DNA from 2 places in the Burkholderia sp. Ac-20353 genome. Region 1 is predicted to be linked to the other one. Evidence: predicted binding sites of a transcription regulator. Region 1 holds the regulator's gene; the other holds the start of a gene.

The links. Region 1 encodes FliA, which starts transcription of late flagellar genes. Its sites were predicted from a motif close to CTAAAGTTTNNNNNNNNNNNGCCGNTA; they were not measured.
Region 2: the regulator FliA is predicted to act here: its motif matches at 6,008-6,034, upstream of flgK (flagellar hook-associated protein FlgK).

The regions. Positions count from the first base shown of each region.
Region 1 covers NZ_JAAGPL010000283.1:51-4,399, forward strand. Annotated here, with positions in the region: partial or broken gene flhF (flagellar biosynthesis protein FlhF) at 1-1,069, shown strand, start outside; gene G3N94_RS37835 (MinD/ParA family protein) at 1,062-1,877, shown strand; gene G3N94_RS37840 (RNA polymerase sigma factor FliA) at 1,900-2,634, shown strand; S-adenosyl-L-homocysteine riboswitch at 2,737-2,855, shown strand; gene ahcY (adenosylhomocysteinase) at 2,888-4,306, shown strand.
Region 2 covers NZ_JAAGPL010000198.1:1,702-15,143, reverse strand. Annotated here, with positions in the region: partial or broken gene G3N94_RS33710 (chromate transporter) at 1-185, opposite strand, end outside; gene G3N94_RS33705 (transcriptional regulator GcvA) at 282-1,166, shown strand; gene G3N94_RS33700 (solute carrier family 23 protein) at 1,174-2,481, opposite strand; gene flgL (flagellar hook-associated protein FlgL) at 2,693-3,928, opposite strand; gene flgK (flagellar hook-associated protein FlgK) at 3,954-5,951, opposite strand; gene G3N94_RS33685 (flagellar brake protein) at 6,102-6,857, opposite strand; gene flgJ (flagellar assembly peptidoglycan hydrolase FlgJ) at 7,113-8,102, opposite strand; gene G3N94_RS33675 (flagellar basal body P-ring protein FlgI) at 8,103-9,311, opposite strand; gene flgH (flagellar basal body L-ring protein FlgH) at 9,305-9,994, opposite strand; gene flgG (flagellar basal-body rod protein FlgG) at 10,016-10,804, opposite strand; gene flgF (flagellar basal-body rod protein FlgF) at 10,842-11,600, opposite strand; gene flgE (flagellar hook protein FlgE) at 11,621-12,862, opposite strand; gene G3N94_RS33650 (flagellar hook assembly protein FlgD) at 12,888-13,442, opposite strand, start outside.

The sequences.
Region 1 (4,349 bases):
GAAGCCGGCCGAACGCACGCGCATCCCGACCGACACGGCCGCGGCAGTCGCGGACGCGGTGAAGTCGCGCATCGAGCGGATCGTCAACGACACGGTGATGAACGAGCTCGGCGCGCTGCGCGGGATGATGGAAGAGCAGTTCGACAGCCTGATGTGGCACGAACGCCAGCGCCGCAGCCCCGTGCACGGCGCGCTGACGAAACACCTGTTCGCGGCTGGCTTCTCCGCGCAGCTCGTACGGATGATGGTCGACAACCTGCCGCAGGGCGACGGCGAGCAGACCTTCGAGCAGGCGGCCGAATGGGCGCAGACGGTGCTCGCGGCGAACCTGCCGGTGCTCGAAAGCGAAGACGCGCTGATGGAGCGTGGCGGCGTGTTCGCGTTGATGGGCCCGACGGGCGTCGGCAAGACGACGACCACCGCGAAGCTCGCCGCGCGTTGCGTGATGCGCTTCGGCGCGAGCAAGGTCGCGCTGCTCACGACCGACAGCTACCGGATCGGCGGGCACGAGCAATTGCGGATCTTCGGCCGGATCCTCGGCGTGCCCGTGCATGCGGTGAAGGACGCGGGCGATCTCGAGCTCGCGCTGTCCGAGCTGCGCAACAAGCACATCGTGCTGATCGACACGATCGGCATGAGCCAGCGCGACCGCGCGGTATCCGACCAGATCGCGATGCTGCACGGCGCGAACACGCCGGTGCAGCGTCTGCTGTTGCTCAACGCGACGAGCCACGGCGACACGCTCAACGAGGTCGTGCAGGCGTACCGCAGCGCGGGCGACCATCCGGACCTCGCCGGCTGCGTGCTCACGAAGCTCGACGAGGCGACCCATCTCGGCGGCGTGCTCGACACGGTGATCCGCTACAAGCTGCCCGTCCACTACGTGTCGACCGGCCAGAAGGTGCCGGAGAACCTGTACGTCGCGACGAAGAAATTCCTGATGAAGAGTGCGTTCTGTGTGCCGCGCGACGGCTCGCCCTTCGTGCCGCACGACGAGGACATGCCGACGCTGCTTTCCGCGCTGACCGCACGTTCCACCGCCGAGCTGCACGAGGTGCGCTTTGGATAAACGCATGGTCGATCAGGCTGAAGGATTGCGGCGCCTGCTGGCCGGGCGCGCGTCGAGAATCGTCGCGGTCGCGGGCGGGCCGGCGGGCGTCGGCTGCACGTCGACCGTCGTGAACCTCGCCGCCGCGCTCGCGTCGCTCGGCAAGGATGTGCTCGTCGTCGACGAGCGTGCCGACGTGCACTCGGTCGCCGCGACGCTCGCCGGCGCATGGCTGCGCGACGGCGAACGCACGCGGGTCGCCGCCGGGTTCGCCGTGTGCGCGGCCGCGCGGCTCGCGCGTGCCGGCTACAGCGACGCGCAGCTGAGCGATTTCGTCGACGGACCGGCCGACATCGTGCTCGTCGATGCGCAGCCCGAAGCGAACGGCGCGTTCTCGGCCCTCGCACGCGAAGCGCACGACGTGCTGATCGTCACGCGGGTCGCCGCGCACGCGATCACCGAGGCGTACGCGCACATGAAGCGGCTGCATTACGCGCATGCGATCGCGCAGTTCCGCGTGTTGACCAACCACGTCGGCAGCCACGCCGACGCGAAGACGGCCTACGACAACCTCGCGGGCGTCGCGAGCCGCTACCTGGCGGTGTCGATCGCCGACGCCGGTTGCGTGAGCGCCGATCCGCTCGTCGAGCATGCGCGTGAGCTCGTGCGCACGGCGGTCGACGCGTTCCCGTCGACGCCGGCCGCACGCGATTACCGGCAGATTGCCGCCGACCTGCTGTACTGGCCGCTGCGCCCGAGGCCCGGCGCGGGCCCGATCCGCGCGGGCGGCAGCCCGTCGTTCGAGGCGGGCGCGGCACACGCCGCGTGAGCGCCACCGGAAGGAGAGAGCCATGATGTACAACGCTCAAGGAAAGATTTCCCAGGCCGACGTGCTCGCGCAATACGCGCCGCTCGTGCGCCGCCTGGGCCTGCAGCTCGTCGCGAAGATGCCGGCGAGCGTCGACCTCGACGACCTGATCCAGGCCGGCATGATCGGCCTGATGGACGCGGCCGGCCGCTACAAGGAAGACCAGGGCGCGCAGTTCGAGACCTACGCGACGCAGCGGATCCGCGGCGCGATGCTCGACGAGCTGCGCAGCAACGACTGGCTGCCGCGCAGCCTGCGCAAGACGTCGCGCGAGGTCGAGCAGGCCGTGCACCAGGTCGAGCAGCAGCTCGGCCGCGCGGCAAGCGAGGCGGAGATCGCGAAGCACCTGGAGATGCCGCTCGGCGATTACCAGGGGATGCTGCAGGACCTGCACGGCAGCCAGCTCATCTATTACGAGGATTTCGACCGCGCGGCCGACGACGAGCCGTTCCTCGACCGCTATCGCGTCGATCACGCCGATCCGCTGTCGGCGCTGCTCGACGAGCACCTGCGCGAGGCGCTCGTCGAGGCGATCGAGCGGCTGCCGGAACGCGAGAAGCTGCTGATGTCGCTGTACTACGAGCGGGGTCTGAATCTGCGCGAGATCGGCGCGGTGCTCGAGGTCAGCGAATCGCGCGTGTGCCAGCTGCACAGCCAGGCGGTCGCGCGGCTGCGCGCGCGATTGCGCGAGCAGGCGTGGGTCGGCGCGGAAACCTGACCCCTTTAGCGGCGCGCGCCGCGTTGCGCGCGTGCTGGTCGCAGCTCGCGCTTGCCGCGCCGATCGCGCAACTTTCGCGCCGATTTGCTACAATCCCACCCGTTTTCCGAGGAGCGTTGCGACGGGCCATCCAGCGTCCGCCAGGCTCGGAAAGCTTCACCAAGCGGTCGGGCCGCGGCGCAATGCGCCGGCCGCCGCTTCCTGAACGGCGCTCACGTCACCAATCTAGAAATTTTTTAGAAAGGAGGGCGTGATGAACGCCATCGTCGATTCCAAAGCTTCCAACGATTATCTCGTCGCCGATATGGCACTTGCCGGCTGGGGCCGCAAGGAGCTGAACATCGCCGAGACCGAAATGCCGGGCCTCGTGCAGATTCGCGACGAATACAAGGCGCAGCAGCCGCTGAAGGGCGCGCGCATCGCCGGTTCGCTGCACATGACGATCCAGACCGGCGTGCTGATCGAGACGCTGAAGGCGCTCGGCGCGGACGTTCGCTGGGCCTCGTGCAACATCTTCTCGACGCAGGATCACGCCGCTGCCGCGATCGTCGAAGCCGGCACGCCGGTGTTCGCGTTCAAGGGCGAGTCGCTCGACGAGTACTGGGAGTTCTCGCACCGCATCTTCGAATGGCCGAACGGCGAATTCGCGAACATGATCCTCGACGACGGCGGCGATGCCACGCTGCTGCTGATCCTCGGCTCGAAGGCCGAGAAGGATCGCTCGGTGATCGCCAAGCCGACCAACGAGGAAGAAGTCGCGCTGTACAAGTCGATCGCGAAGCATCTCGACGCCGACCCGACCTGGTACTCGACGCGCCTCGCGCACATCAAGGGCGTGACCGAAGAAACCACGACCGGCGTGCACCGCCTGTACCAGATGGAAAAGGACGGCCGCCTGCCGTTCCCGGCGTTCAACGTGAACGATTCGGTCACGAAGTCGAAGTTCGACAACCTGTACGGCTGCCGCGAGTCGCTCGTCGACGGCATCAAGCGCGCGACCGACGTGATGATCGCGGGCAAGGTTGCGGTCGTCGCGGGTTACGGCGACGTGGGCAAGGGCTGCGCGCAGTCGCTGCGCGGCCTGGGCGCGACCGTGTGGGTCACCGAAATCGATCCGATCTGCGCGCTGCAGGCGGCGATGGAAGGCTACCGCGTCGTGACGATGGAATACGCGGCCGACAAGGCCGACCTCTTCGTGACGGCGACCGGCAACTTCCACGTGATCAACCACGATCACATGAAGGCGATGCGCCATAACGCGATCGTCTGCAACATTGGCCACTTCGACTCGGAAATCGACGTCGCGTCGACCCGCCAGTACCAGTGGGAAAACATCAAGCCGCAGGTCGACCACATCATCTTCCCGGACGGCAAGCGCGTGATCCTGCTGGCCGAAGGCCGCCTCGTGAACCTCGGCTGCGCGACCGGCCACCCGTCGTTCGTGATGTCGAACTCGTTCGCGAACCAGACGCTCGCGCAGATCGAGCTGTTCGTGCGCGGCGGCGAGTACGAGAACAAGGTGTACGTGCTGCCGAAGCACCTCGACGAAAAGGTCGCGCGCCTGCACCTCGCGCGCATCGGCGCGAACCTGTCGGTGCTGTCGGACGAGCAGGCTTCGTACATCGGCGTCGCGAAGGAAGGCCCGTTCAAGCCGAACCACTACCGCTACTGATGCGGCGCAAGCCGCCGTTCGCCGGGGGCGGGCCGGGCCGCGC
Region 2 (13,442 bases), on a different contig from region 1:
CACAGGCCGAGCAGATCGGTGAATTCGTCGGCGGACAGCCACTTGCGCTCATCGACGATCGCACGCCGCGCAAACGGCAGCGCGCCGCCGAACGACATCAGTCCAAGGGTCAGAAAGCCGACGAACAGCTCGGCGAGCCCGACGTGCTTCGCGGGGCCGGCAGGTGGTATGGAAACGGATTGCATGGGAGTCCTCGACAAACGACAGGTCGAGCGTACCGCCGCGCGGCGCCCGCGCAAAACGATTTTATCGGCGTGCCCTTGTGATCTAGAATCACAAGCATGCCACGCGATCTCCCGCCCTTTTCCGCGCTTCGGGCCTTTGAAGCCGCGGCACGACACGAAAGCTTCAGCACTGCCGGCGACGAGCTGCATGTGACTCACGGTGCCATCAGCCGGCAGATCGCCGGGTTCGAGGCCTGGCTCGGCAAGCCGGTGTTCCACCGGCACGGCAAGCGCGTGAAGCTGACCGACGAAGGCCGCCAGTACCTGGACACGGTGCGCGCCGCGTTTGACAGCATCGCGCTGGCCACCGAACGCCTGCGCGCGACCGGCACCGCGCGCGTGCTGCGCATCAACGCGCTGCCGACTTTCGCGATGAAATGGCTGCTGCCGCGCCTGTCGCGTTTTCAGCGCGACGTGCCGAACGTGGAGCTGAAACTGTCGACGTCGAATGCGCCGCTCGACATGCTCGACGGCTTCGACGTCGCGATCCGCCGCGGCCCCGGCCACTGGCCGAACTGCGCGAGCGGCCGCTTTCTCGACGAGAGCGTGATCCCGGTGTGCAGCCCCGCGCTGCTGAAACGCGCGCCGATCGCGCGCGCGGACGATCTCGCGCGCCACGTGCTGCTGCATTCGGATACGCGCCCGGAGGGCTGGCGCGACTGGTTCGCGGCGGCCGGCGTCGCGATGAAGGCCCGCAAGCGGCAGTCGTTCGACCACTTCTACCTTGCGCTGCAGGCGGCGGTCGACGGGCTCGGCGTCGCGCTCGGCCCGCTGCCGCTGATCGACGACGAACTCGCGAGCGGCCGGCTCGTGATGCCGCTCGAAGGGCCGCACATCGCGACGCGCAGCTACTGGTGGATCACGCCGCGCGAGCGCGCGGACGACCCGCTCGTCGCGCAGTTCTGTGCGTGGCTCGAAGCGCAGGCGAACGCCGTCGCGTGATGCTGCCTCACACCACCGGGCCCGGCTCCTTCTCCTTGCGCAGGATCGCGTACAGCAGGATCGCGCCGAACGTCGCGGTGCCGATCCCGCCGAGCGCGAAGCCGCCGAACTTCAGCGAAAAGTCGCCCGCGCCGAGCACCAGCGTGACGGCCGCGACGATCAGGTTGCGGTTGTCGGAGAAGTCGACCTTGTTCACGACCCAGATCCGCGCGCCCGTCACCGCGATCAGCCCGAACACGACGATCGACACGCCGCCGAGCACCGGGCCCGGGATCGTCTGGATCACCGCGCCGAACTTCGGCGAGAAGCCGAGCCCGATCGCGATCAGCGCGGCGACGACGAACACGAGCGTCGAGTAGATCCGCGTGACGGCCATCACGCCGATGTTCTCCGCATAGGTGGTCACGCCCGTGCCGCCGACGCTGCCCGACACGATCGTCGCGAGCCCGTCGCCGATGAACGCGCGGCCGACGTAGCGGTCGAGGTTCTGGCCCGTCATCGCGCTGACGGCCTTGATGTGGCCGAGGTTCTCCGCGACGAGGATCACCGCGATCGGCGCGAGCATCAGCATCGCGTGCGGATCGAACACCGGCGCATGGAAGCTCGGGATGCCGAACCACGCGGCATGCGCGACGATCGCGAAATCGACCGGCTTGCCGAGGCCCATCCCGTTGGTCGCGACCGCGTAGATCGCGTACGCGATCACGAGGCCGATGAGGATCAACAAGCGCTGCATCATCCCGCGCGCGAACACCGCGACGCCGCCGACCGACAGCACGGTGACGAGCGCCATCAGCGAATCGAAGGTCGACGCGGACACGCCCTTGACCGCGATCGGCGCGAGGTTGAGCCCGATCACCGCGACGATCGCGCCCGTAACGACGGGCGGCATCAGCGCCTCGATCCAGCGCGTGCCGACCGCCGACACGATCGCGCCGAGCGCGACATACACGACGCCGCACGCGACGATGCCGCCGAGCGCGACCGGAATATTGGGGTTCGGGCCGCTGCCGCTGTAGCCCGTCACCGCGATCACGAGGCCGATGAACGCGAAGCTCGAGCCGAGGTAGCTCGGCACGCGGCCGCCGACCAGCACGAAGAACAGCAGCGTGCCGACGCCGGACATGAAGATGCACAGGTTCGGGTCAAAACCCATCAGCAGCGGCGCGAGCACGGTCGAGCCGAACATCGCGACCACGTGCTGCACGCCCATCGCAATCATCTGCGGCCACGACAGGCGTTCGTCGAGGCCGACGACGCGCGCGGCTGCGCCGGTCGGTTGCACCCGCCAGCGCGGGAAATAGGAATCGGACATCGGGACATGCTCCTGTCGTGTCGGTCGCCCGGCTGCGACGGATGCGCCGGGTCTGGAATCTGGCGCGAAGTTTAAGGAGCGGGAATGGCGCTGGCAAGCGGGAACCGGCGGGGAGCCGGCGCCGGCAAGTGCGAGCCGGCGCGGGACGCGTGCAGAGGACGGGGCCGCGCGATGTGAGCGGGCGCTCACATCGCGTCCGGCGCCCGCTGCATCACGGGTTGATGTACTGGAACAGCGACAGGTTCTGCAGCTGCACGTAGGCCTTCTGCGCGCCGGTCAGCGCGTTCTGCGTCTGCAGGAACGTGCTGATCACCGAGACCATGTTGGTGCTCGTCACGTTCGACAGGTCGCTGGTCGTCTGCACCGTATTGGTCTGGTTGACCGCCTGCATCGCCTGGATTTCCTGCACGCGGCCGCCGACCGACGCCTGCACGGTGAGGATGTTCGTCATCGTGTTGTTCAGCTTCGTCGTCCCGGTCGTCATCGCGTTCGCGAGCGCCGCCTCCGCGGTCGTGCTGCTGCCAACCGGCGTATTCAGCGCGGAGATCATCGAATCGAGCGCCGCGAACACGTCGGTGCCTGCCTGCGGTGCGGGCGTGACCGAGAACGTGTCGCCGGGCGCGGGCGACCCGGACACCGGTACCGTCATGCCGGTGCCGACGGCGATCGCCGAGCCGTCCGAATACGGCTGCGCGGCCGTCGTCGACGGCGGCACGACCGTGTTGTCGGTGACCGTGTAGGTCGGCGCGGCCGCGGTGCCGCCGAACGTGATCGAGAACTGGTGCGCGTTGGTCGCGGCACCCGGGTTCGTGATCGTCACCGCGCCGATCGTGCCGGTCCCGGTGTTGGCCGCGCCCGCCGCGGGCACCGGCTGGCTGCCGAGCATCGGCACCGACAGGAACACGCTCGTGCCAGTGTCGCCCTGCGACACCGTGCGCGTATCGGCGATCTGCACCTCGCGCGAACCGCTGTCGCCGCTGTAGATCACGCCGCCGCCCGGCTTGTTCGTGAACGGCGGCGTCGTCGACTGGAAGCCCGCGAACAGGTAGTTGCCCGTGCCGTCGGTCGTGTTCGCGAGCGTCACGAGCTGGTCGCGGTAGCCCTGCAGCTGCGTGCCGAGCGCCGCGCGGTCGCTGTCGGTCAGCGCCCCGTCGCCCGCATGGATCACGACCCCGTGAATGCTGTTCAGCAGGTTGTTGACGCTCGTGAGCGCCGAGTCCTCCTTCTGCAGCGACGACAGCGCGACGTTCTGGTTCGACGCATATTGCGACAGCGTCGCCGACGACATCGACAGCTGCACGGCCTGCGACGCGCCGAGCGGGTTGTCCGCCGGGGTCTGCAGGCTGACGCCGCTCGAAATCTGCTGGTACAGCTGCGACAGCTGCGCCTGCTGGTCGCTCATCTGCGCGACGTTCATCTGGAAAAACTGGGCGCTGGAAATCCGCATCGCCTGGATCCTCTCGATCTCTAAATCAGTTGAACAGGCCGAGCACGGTCTGGAACAGCGTCGATGCCGTCTGGATCACCTTCGCGTTCGCCTGGTAGAGCTGCTGGTACTGCATCAGGTTCGCCGCTTCCTCGTTCTGGTTCACGCCCGACACCGACTGCTGCGCGGACGTGATCTGGCCGACCAGCGCGGTCTGCGCGGCGCTCGACGACTTCAGCTGGCTGGCCGTGTTGCCGATCCCGTTCACGTAGCTCGCATACGCACCCGTCAGCGTCGTCGTGCCGTTGCCGAGCGTCTTCGCGGTGACGAGCTGCGACAACAAGAGCGCGTTGCTGCCGTCGTTCGTGCCGCCTGCGTACGGCCCGATCGTGAACTGGTCGCCGTCCGCCGGCGCGCCCGCCAGAGACACGGTGATGCCGTTCATCTTGCCCGCCGGTGGCGGCTGCACGGTGCTCGCAATCGACAGCGTCGCGCCGGTGGACGCGCTGTACGGCACCGTCGTCGCCGCGCTCGTGATCGCGATCGAGGTCGGCGGCGTGCCCGCGATCGTCACCGTCGTGCCGGGCTGGAAGCCCGACAGCGTCTGCGTCGTCGCGTTGTAGGTCAGCGTGGTCTTGCCGGCCGGCAGCTGGTAGCCGGCGCTCACCGTGCCCTGCGTGATCGTCGCGGTGCCCGCGTTCGTCGACACGACCGACGACACGACCGGCGACGCCGCCGCGATCGCCGAGCCGTTCGACGTCGCGAGCGCGAAGCCGCCGAGCGCGCCGCGCGTCGGCTCCACCGTGAACTTGTCGCCGGCCAGCATCGAGCCGGACGAGAACGAGAAGTTCAGCCCGCCGATCGAGCCCGGCATCGCCCCCGCCGTGCCGACTACCGCGCCGCTCGCGCGGTCGGTCAGCGTGTACTTGGTGCCGTCATAGGACAGCGTGTAGTCGCTCGTCGTCGGCTGTGCGGCATTCGCGAACGACACGGCGAGCGTCGCGTTGCCCGTGTTGCCCTGGTTCGCGTAGACGGCCGGCGCGCCGACCGAGAACAGGTTGCTGCCGACGTTGCCCGACAGGTCGATGCCGAGCGCGTTCTGCGCGTTGACCTGCGCGGCGAAGCTGGTCGCGATCGCGCCGAGCTGCGCCTGTCCCGGATCGAGCGTCTGGCTGCGGAACGACAGCAGGCCGCCGAGCGTGCCGCCCGACAGCGACGCGTCCGGCAGGTTCTGGTTCGGACCCTGCGGGGTCGCGCCCGCGATCCCCTGCGACACGACGGTGAGCTCGCTCGGATCCGACTGCGACGTGACGGCCGCGAGCTGGTAGCTCTTGTCCGCGACGACGAGCGGCTGGCCGCCCGCGAGGAACACGCTGTAGCCCTGGTCGTTGCTGACGACCTGCACGCCGACGAGGCCCGACAGGTTCGACACCGCGAGGTCGCGCTGGTCCATCAGCTGGTTCGGCGGCTGGCCCTGGCTGCTGGCGGCCGCGATCTGCTGATTCAGCTGCGCGATCTGCGTGGTGTAGCTGTTGATCTGCGACACCGTGCTCGTGAGCTGCGTGTTCACGCTCTGGCGCAGCGCGTCGTACTGCTGGCCGGCCGCGGTGATCTGGTCGGCGAGCGTCTGCGCGTTGCTGATCGCGGTCTGCCGCGCGGACGGGTCGGCCGCGTTGTTCGCGACGTTCTGCAGGCCCGTGAAGTAATTCGTGATCGCGGTCGAGATCCCGGCCGTCGGGCTGCCGACGTAGTTGTTCAGCTGCGAGACCATCGAATACCACGTCGACAGCGCGCCGCCCTGCGTCTGCGCACTGTTGAGCTGGTTGCTCAGGTACTGGCTGTACTGGCGCTGCACGGTGACCGTGTTGACGCCCTGCGGCATGTAGCCGCTGCCCGTGTACTGGCCGCTCGCCTCCGCGTAGACGGGCCGCTCGACCGAATAGCCGGGCGTCGCCGAATTGCTGATGTTCTGGCTGGTCGTCGTGAGGCCCCAGAGCGCGGCGTTCAAGCCGCTGACCCCGAGGTTCATCAGAGTGTTGGACATGCGCGATCCTGAAGAGCCGGCCGCACTGCGGCCGCCGGGTTGCGTGACTCCCGGTATAACGGCCGCGGATCGAAAAAATTGAGGGGAAAATGCACACGGACGCGGCTGCGCGCGCCGGTCAGGCGCGCACGGCGGACCGGCGCGCGGGTGTCACGCGCGCGCGAGCTGGCGGCGCTTCATCTCGAGCTGCGTGATCAGGCGCTGCAGCGTGTTCTCCGCGCTGCCCGGCAGCGACATGAAGCGAAAGCCGAGCTGGAAGCGGCGCGTGCCGTTCGGCACCTCGGTCGAGCGCTGCGACACGAGCTTCAGGTCGAGCAACAGCTTGCCGTGGCCGTTCAACTGAAGCTCGACCTCGGGCAGCACCGTGCCGACCTCGAGCGCCTCGACGCGCTCGTCGGCCGTGCGCAGCCCGACGCCGCCGAGCGACAGGTTGTGCACCTCGAACAGGAAGCTCTCGCCGTCCGGCAGCTTGCCGCGGCACAGGTACGGATCGATGACCGGCGCGTCAACGCGGAAGTATTCGCGGCGCTGGATGCAGTACAGCAGGTCGGGGAAATTGGCCTCGAACGCAGGCAGCCCTTCGTAGCGCGTCTCGCGCGGCGTGCTGGTCACGAACTCCACGCGCACGCCGTCCGGCGCGGCCGCGAACGTGCAGTGCGACGCGCCCAGGATCGCGCTGTTCTGCTCGGCGAGCGCGCCCCAGTCGAACACGAACGCGCGCGCGCCGACGTCGACCTCGAGCAGCCGCGTGACGAGCTGGCCGCCCGGGTACTGGACGGTGAGGAAATCGCCGCGGTTCACGAGGTTGCGCAGCTGCACGCCGATTTCCAGCGGATTGCGGCGGGCATAGTCCGGCCCGGAATGTCCCGCATCGGAACTCAGGTCCGTCGACTGTTCGATATTCATGGGTTGCCGGTCTTTCTTGTCATGGGCGCACGGGAACCGGTGCGCATTAAAACCGGGCCATAACAGCAGCCCGGTCGCAGGTCTCTCACACTTAGCGGCAGTACTGTCCGAAAGTTTAGATCGATTTCCCGAATTTTTTCGCGCAAACGTTCAAACCGCGCGCGGCAAAGCCTGGCGCGGCCGGACAAGATCTAGCCGGATTGACGTTCTGACGGACGTTCTGACGGACACTCTGACGCGCGGTCTGACCGGCGCTCAGCCGATCTGCTGCATGATCGAGATCAGTTTCTTCGCGTAGTTCGGGTCGGTCGCGTAGCCGGCCTTCTGCATCCCTTGCGCGAAGCCCTCGACGCTGCGGCTCGCGCTCAGCACGCCCGCATAGCGCGGATTGTTCTTCAGCAGGTTCGCGTAGTCGGTCATCGCATGCTCGTACGAGTCGTACGCGCGGAACTTCGCGACGACGCGGCGCGGCGTGCCGTTCACGTATTCGGTCGTCAGCGCCGACACCGTGCGGCCGTTCCAGCCCTTGCCGGCCTTGATGCCGAACACGTTGTAGCTGGTCGAGCCGTCGGCTGCGCGGATCTCGCGCTTGCCCCAGCCCGATTCGAGCGCCGCCTGGCCGACGATGAAGCGTGCCGGGATGCCGGTCGTCGCGCTCGCCGCCTGCGCGGGGGCCGCGAGGCGGTCGACGAACGCGTCGGCGTCGGCCACGCCGCTCGCGCCCTTCACCGCTGGCGTCAGCGCGCTGCCCGACGAGTAGCCGCGCCCGTTCGCGAGCGCGCCGTTGTTCGCGGCCGCGTTCGCGTAGGCCTTCGCCATCGCGTTCATCGCGACCATCCCGCCTTCGCTGCCGGCTGCGCCGAAACCGCCGGCACCGGCGCCGGCGTCTGCGCCGAGGTCGGTCGCCGATTCGGCGCCTGCGCCGAGGTGCGCGTTGCGCATCAGCTGCTTCATCAGCGCGTCGGCGACGCCGATCCCCTTCGACGACATCTGCTGCGCGAGCTGCTGGTCGAGCATCGACGTGTACATCTTCGACGTATGCGAGTCGAACAGCCCGCCTTCGGGGGTCGCGTCGCGCATGCTCTTCAGCATCATCTGCGTGAACATCGCGTCGAACTGCCCCGCGACGAGCTTCGCGCCCGCCTGCGGCGACTGCTTCGCCTGCGCGCGCAGCGCATCGAACCCCTGCACGTCGAGCGCGAAGCGCTGCGTGAGATCGTTCGCGTCCGGAAGATTCGCTGCCATTTAGATGATCTCCAGATCGGCGCGCAGCGCACCGGCCGCCTTCATCGCCTGCAGGATCGACATCAGGTCCGCGGGCGTCGCGCCGAGCGTGTTCAGCGCCTTCACGACGTCGGCGAGGTTCGCGCCGGCCGTCACCATCTTCAGCGAGCCGTTGTCCTGCTTCAGCTGGATCTGCGACTGCTGCGCGACGACCGTCTGCCCGTTCGAGAACGGCCCCGGCTGCGACACGACCGGCTGCGTGTTGACGACGACCGACAGGTTGCCGTGCGCCACCGCGCAGCTTTGCAGCGTGACCATCTGGTTCATCACGATCGAGCCCGTGCGCGCGTTCAGGATCACCTTCGCGGCGGCCTTGTCGGGGCTCACGTCGAGGTTCTGCAGGCGCGCCATGAACGCGACCTGCTGCGCCGAATCGGCAGGTGCTGCGAGCTGGATCGTGCGGCCATCGAGCGCGGTCGCGGTGCCGGGTCCGAAGCTCGCGTTCACCGCGGACACGATCCGCTGCGCGGTGCCGTAGTCCATGTCGTTCAGTTGCAGCTGCAGCGTCCCGTTCATCTGCGCGACCGCGTTCGGCACCGAACGCTCGACGATCGCGCCGCCCGTGATGCGGCCCGCCGCGAGCTGGTTCACCTGCACGCGGCTGCCGTTCGCGCTCGCGCCCGCGCCGCCGACCGCCATGTTGCCCTGCGCGAGCGCATACACCTGCCCGTCCGCGCCCTTCAGCGGCGTGAGCAGCAGCGTGCCGCCGCGCAGGCTCTTCGCGTTGCCGAGCGACGACACGGTCACGTCGAGCGCCTCGCCGGGCCGCGCGAACGGCGGCAGCGTCGCGGTGACCATCACGGCCGCGACGTTCTTCAGCTGCATGTTCGACATCGACGAGCTGCCGCCGTTGGCCGAGCCGTTGTTGATCGAGATGCCGAGGTTCGCGAGCATGTTCGCGAGCGTCTGCGTCGTGAACGGCGTCTGCATCGTCTGGTCGCCGGTGCCGTCGAGGCCGACGACGAGGCCATAGCCGATCAGCGGGTTGTCGCGCACGCCCTGGATCTGCGCGAGGTCCTTCAGGCGTTCCGCATGCGCGGCACCGGGCCCGAGCGCGAGCACGCAGGCGGCCGCGAGCGCGCCGGCGGCCGCGCGGGAAGTCGATCGGGAAGCCGATCGGACGAGGGAGCGCATCACGCGCGCGAGCAGGGTACGCATCGTCTTCACCACGGCGCGATGTTGAGGAAGAAGCGCTGCAGCCAGCCCATCGTCTCGGCTTCGTTGATGTAGCCCTTCGCCGAGTACTCGATCTTCGCGTCGGCGACCTGGGTCGAATAGACCGAGTTCGCGCCGGAGATCGTGTTCGGGTTCACGACGCCCGAGAAACGGACGAACTCGTTGCCCTGGTTGATCAGCATCTGCTTCTGTCCGCTGACGACGAGGTTGCCGTTCGGCTGCACGCCGGTCACGGTCACCGTGATCGTGCCGTTGAACGTGTTCGCCGCGCTCGCGCCGCCGGTCGCGGCGAACTTGTTCGCGCCTTCGGCCGACAGGTTCGTCTTCGCGAACAGCCCGCCGAGGAAGCCCGCGGTCGGCACGTCGAAGCTCGTGTTGCCCGCGCGGTTGGTGTTCGCGCCGGACGACTTCGTCGCGTTGATGTTTTCCGCGATCACGATCGTCAAGATGTCGCCGACGTTGCGTGGCCGCTGGTCCTCGAACAGCGGCCGGCCCGCATAGCCCGGGTTGTAGATCGAGCCCGGCGCCTGCATCGACTGCGGCATCGGCGGCTGGGCCGTCATCGGCTGCTGGATGATCGGCTCGTGCGGAATCTGCGCGCAGCCGGCGAGCGCCGCCACCGCGAGCGCGCACGCGGCGCGGACGGTGGCGAACGAGGGGAGGCGAACCTGCTTCATGGCGACGACGGGTGTTTCCGGTTAGCTCTTCATCTGCGTGACAGTCTGCAGCATCTGGTCGGACGTCGTCACGGCCTTGCTGTTGATCTCGTACGCGCGCTGCGTCTGGATCATGTTGACGAGCTCCTGCACGACGTTCACGTTCGATGCCTCGACATAACCCTGGTTGAGCGTGCCCGCGCCGTTCAGGCCCGGCTGCGACACGTTCGGTGCGCCCGACGACGTGGTTTCCGAGAACAGGTTCTCGCCGCGCGCCTCGAGGCCGGCCGGGTTGATGAAGGTCGCGACCTGGATCGCGCCGATCTGCACCGCGTTGGTCGAGCCCGGCTGCGTGATCGTGACGACGCCGTCCTTGCCGATCGTCAGCGACGTCGCGTTCTGCGGGATCGTGATCGCGGGGATCACCTGGTAGCCGCTCGACGTGACGAGCTGGCCCTGCGCGTTGGACTGGAACGAGCCGTCGCGCGTGTACGCGTTCGTGCCGTCCGGCATCAGCACCTGGAAGAAGCCCGCGCCGTTGATCGCGACGTCCTTCGAGTTGCCGGTCTGCGTGAGGCTGCCCTGCGTATACAGGCGCTCGGTCGCGACCTGCTGCACGCCGGTGCCGAGCTGCAGGCCCGACGGCAGCTCGGTCTGCTGCGTCGAGTTCGCGCCGGGCTGGCGGATCGTCTGGTACAGCAGATCCTCGAACACCGCGCGCGAGCCCTTGAAGCCATTGGTGCTGACGTTCGCGAGGTTGTTCGAGATCACGTCCATCTGCGACTGCTGCGCGTTCATGCCGGTGGCGGCGATGTAGAGCGAACGGTTCACTTGTTAGGTTCTCCTGCGTAGGCTGGCGCTTGGTCGCTCAGCTGAAGTTGAGCAGTTGGTTCGCCGACTGCTCGTTCTGGTCGGCCGTCTGGATCAGCTTCGTCTGAAGCTGGAATGCGCGTGCGTTGTCGATCATCGCGACCATCGCGTTCACGGGGTTCACGTTGCTGCCTTCGATCGAATTCGGCGCGACGACGACGTTCGGGTCGGCATCCGCCGGGTTGCCGTCCGCGGTGCGGAACAGGCCATCGTTGCCGCGCGTGATCGTCGCCGGATCGGGATTGACGAGCTTCATCTGGTCGACGATCGCGACCGCAGTCGGCGGGTCGCCGGGCATCAGCGCGGACACCGTGCCGTCCTTGCCGATCGTGACCTGCGCGTTCGGCGGCACCGAGATCGGGCCGCCGTTGCCGACCACCGGCAGGTTGGTCGCGGTGACGAGCTGGCCGTTCTGGTCGACGTGCAGGTTGCCCGCGCGCGTGTACGCCTCGCTGCCGTCGGCCAGCTGCACGGACAGCCAGCCGGCCCCCTGCACCGCGACGTCGAGCGGATTGCCGGTGCGAGTGATCGGCCCCGGCGCGAAATCCGCGCCCGGCGTCGACGCGAGCACGTAGGTGCGCGTCGTCGTCGGATCGATCGTGCTGCCGTCGCCGAAATTCATCGGCACCGCGCGAAAGGTCGCGAGCTGCGCGCGAAACCCGGTCGTCGACGCGTTCGCGAGGTTGTTCGCGACGATCGCCTGCTGGTCGAGCGACTGCGACGCGCCCGTCATCGCCGTGTAGATCAGTCGGTCCATGGCTGCCCGTTACTCGCGCGTTACAGGTTGATCAGCGTCTGGTCGACGGTCTGCTGCGTCTTGATCGTCTGCGCGTTCGCCTGGTAGTTGCGCTGCGCGGTGATCAGGTTCACGAGCTGGCTCGTCAGGTCGACGTTCGAGTTCTCGAGCGCGCTGCCCTCCAGCGTGCCGTGGTTGGTGCTGCCCGGCGTGGAGAGCTGCGGCACGCCCGACTGGGCCGACTCGATGTACTGGTTGCCGCCGATGGACACGAGGCCGTTCGGGTTGTTGAAGTTCGCGAGCACGATCTGGCCGAGGGTCGCCGTCTGGCCGTTCGAGTAGTTGCCCGTGACCTTGCCGTCGCTGCCGATCGAGAACGTCGTCAGCGTGCCGCTCGCGTAGCCGTCCTGCGCGAGGTTGTTCACGCCGTCCTTGCCGCCGTACTGCGTGGTGCCGGTCAGGTCGAGCGTCAGGCTCTGCGGCGTCGTCGAGCCGTCGGTGGTCGGGATCGTGAACTGGAACTTGCCAAGCGCCGCGGTCGGCGTCGCCACCCCCGGCAGCGTCGTGCTGGCGATGCCGCCCGTCGCGTTGAACGTGACCGCGCCGAGATCGGACGGCGCCGCGTTCGCGACGCCCGCATACGCTTCCCACGTGCCGGTCGCGGTCTTCGCGAAGTACATGTTGACCTGCTGCGAGCCGCCGAGCGAATCGTAGGTCTGGACCGACGTCGAGTAGTTGTAGCTCGTCGAGTCGGTGTAGTTGAACGGCGTCGTGACCGGCACCGTGTCCTGCGAGTTCAGGTTGAACTGGCCGGCGATCGAGGTCGTCGGCGTCGGCGCGATGTTGGTCGTCGGCGCCTGCAGCGGCACGGTCTGCGCGCTGTTGATCACGCCCTTCGCGTTCGCCGCATAGCCCATCAGGTTCATGCCCTGCGCATTGACGAGGTAGCCGTTCTTGTCGCGCTGGAACGTGCCGTCGCGCGAGTACGTGATCGCGCCGTTGTTCGACATCTGGTAGAAGCCGTTACCGTTGATCGCGACGTCGAGCGACGAGTTCGTCGTGTTGATCGTGCCCTGGCTGAAGTTCTGCTGCACCGAGTTCAGCGACGTGCCGATGCCGACCTGGTTGTTCACCGACGTCGCGATCGAGTTCGCGTACATGTCCGCGAACTGCGCGGTGCTCGACTTGAAGCCGACCGTATTGGCGTTCGCGATGTTGTTGCCGATCACGTCGAGCGCCGTCGACGCGCCCGCCAGACCGCTCAAACCCTGTTGATAACCCATCTCGGTCTCCGTGTGTGGAACTGAATCAGTTGGTGGTGGTGCCGGTCGACGTCGACGCGGACGACGACGCATTCGGGTAGATCGACGCGACCTGCGACAGGCCGACCGTCGCGCCGTTCGACAGCATCAGCCCCGCCGTGCCGTCCGCCTGCTTGATCACGCTCTGCACCTGCGCGGACGCGAGCGTCGTGGCGGGCTGCGGCGTGCCGGTGCTGTCGGTATAGCTCGCGCTGATCGAGTACTTGCCGTCCGGCAGCACGTTGCCGGCCGCGTCGGTCGGCGTCCAGTTGAACGGCACGGTGCCGGCCGACTGCGCGCCTGCGTTGATCGTGTTCACGACGGTGCCCGACGCGTTCTTCACGGTGATCGTCAGGTTCGACACCGAGCTCGCGAGCGACACGCCGAACGGCGTCGCCGCGCCGCTCTTCACCGTGACCGCATTGCCCGGCGCGAGCACGTTCGAGCCGATCAGCAGCGCGGCCTGGGTCTGCTGGCCCGCGGCGAGCTGCGTCGACAGCGACGTCAGCGACGTGTTGAGCTGCGCGATGCCGCTCACCGTGTTGATCTGCGCGAGCTGCGT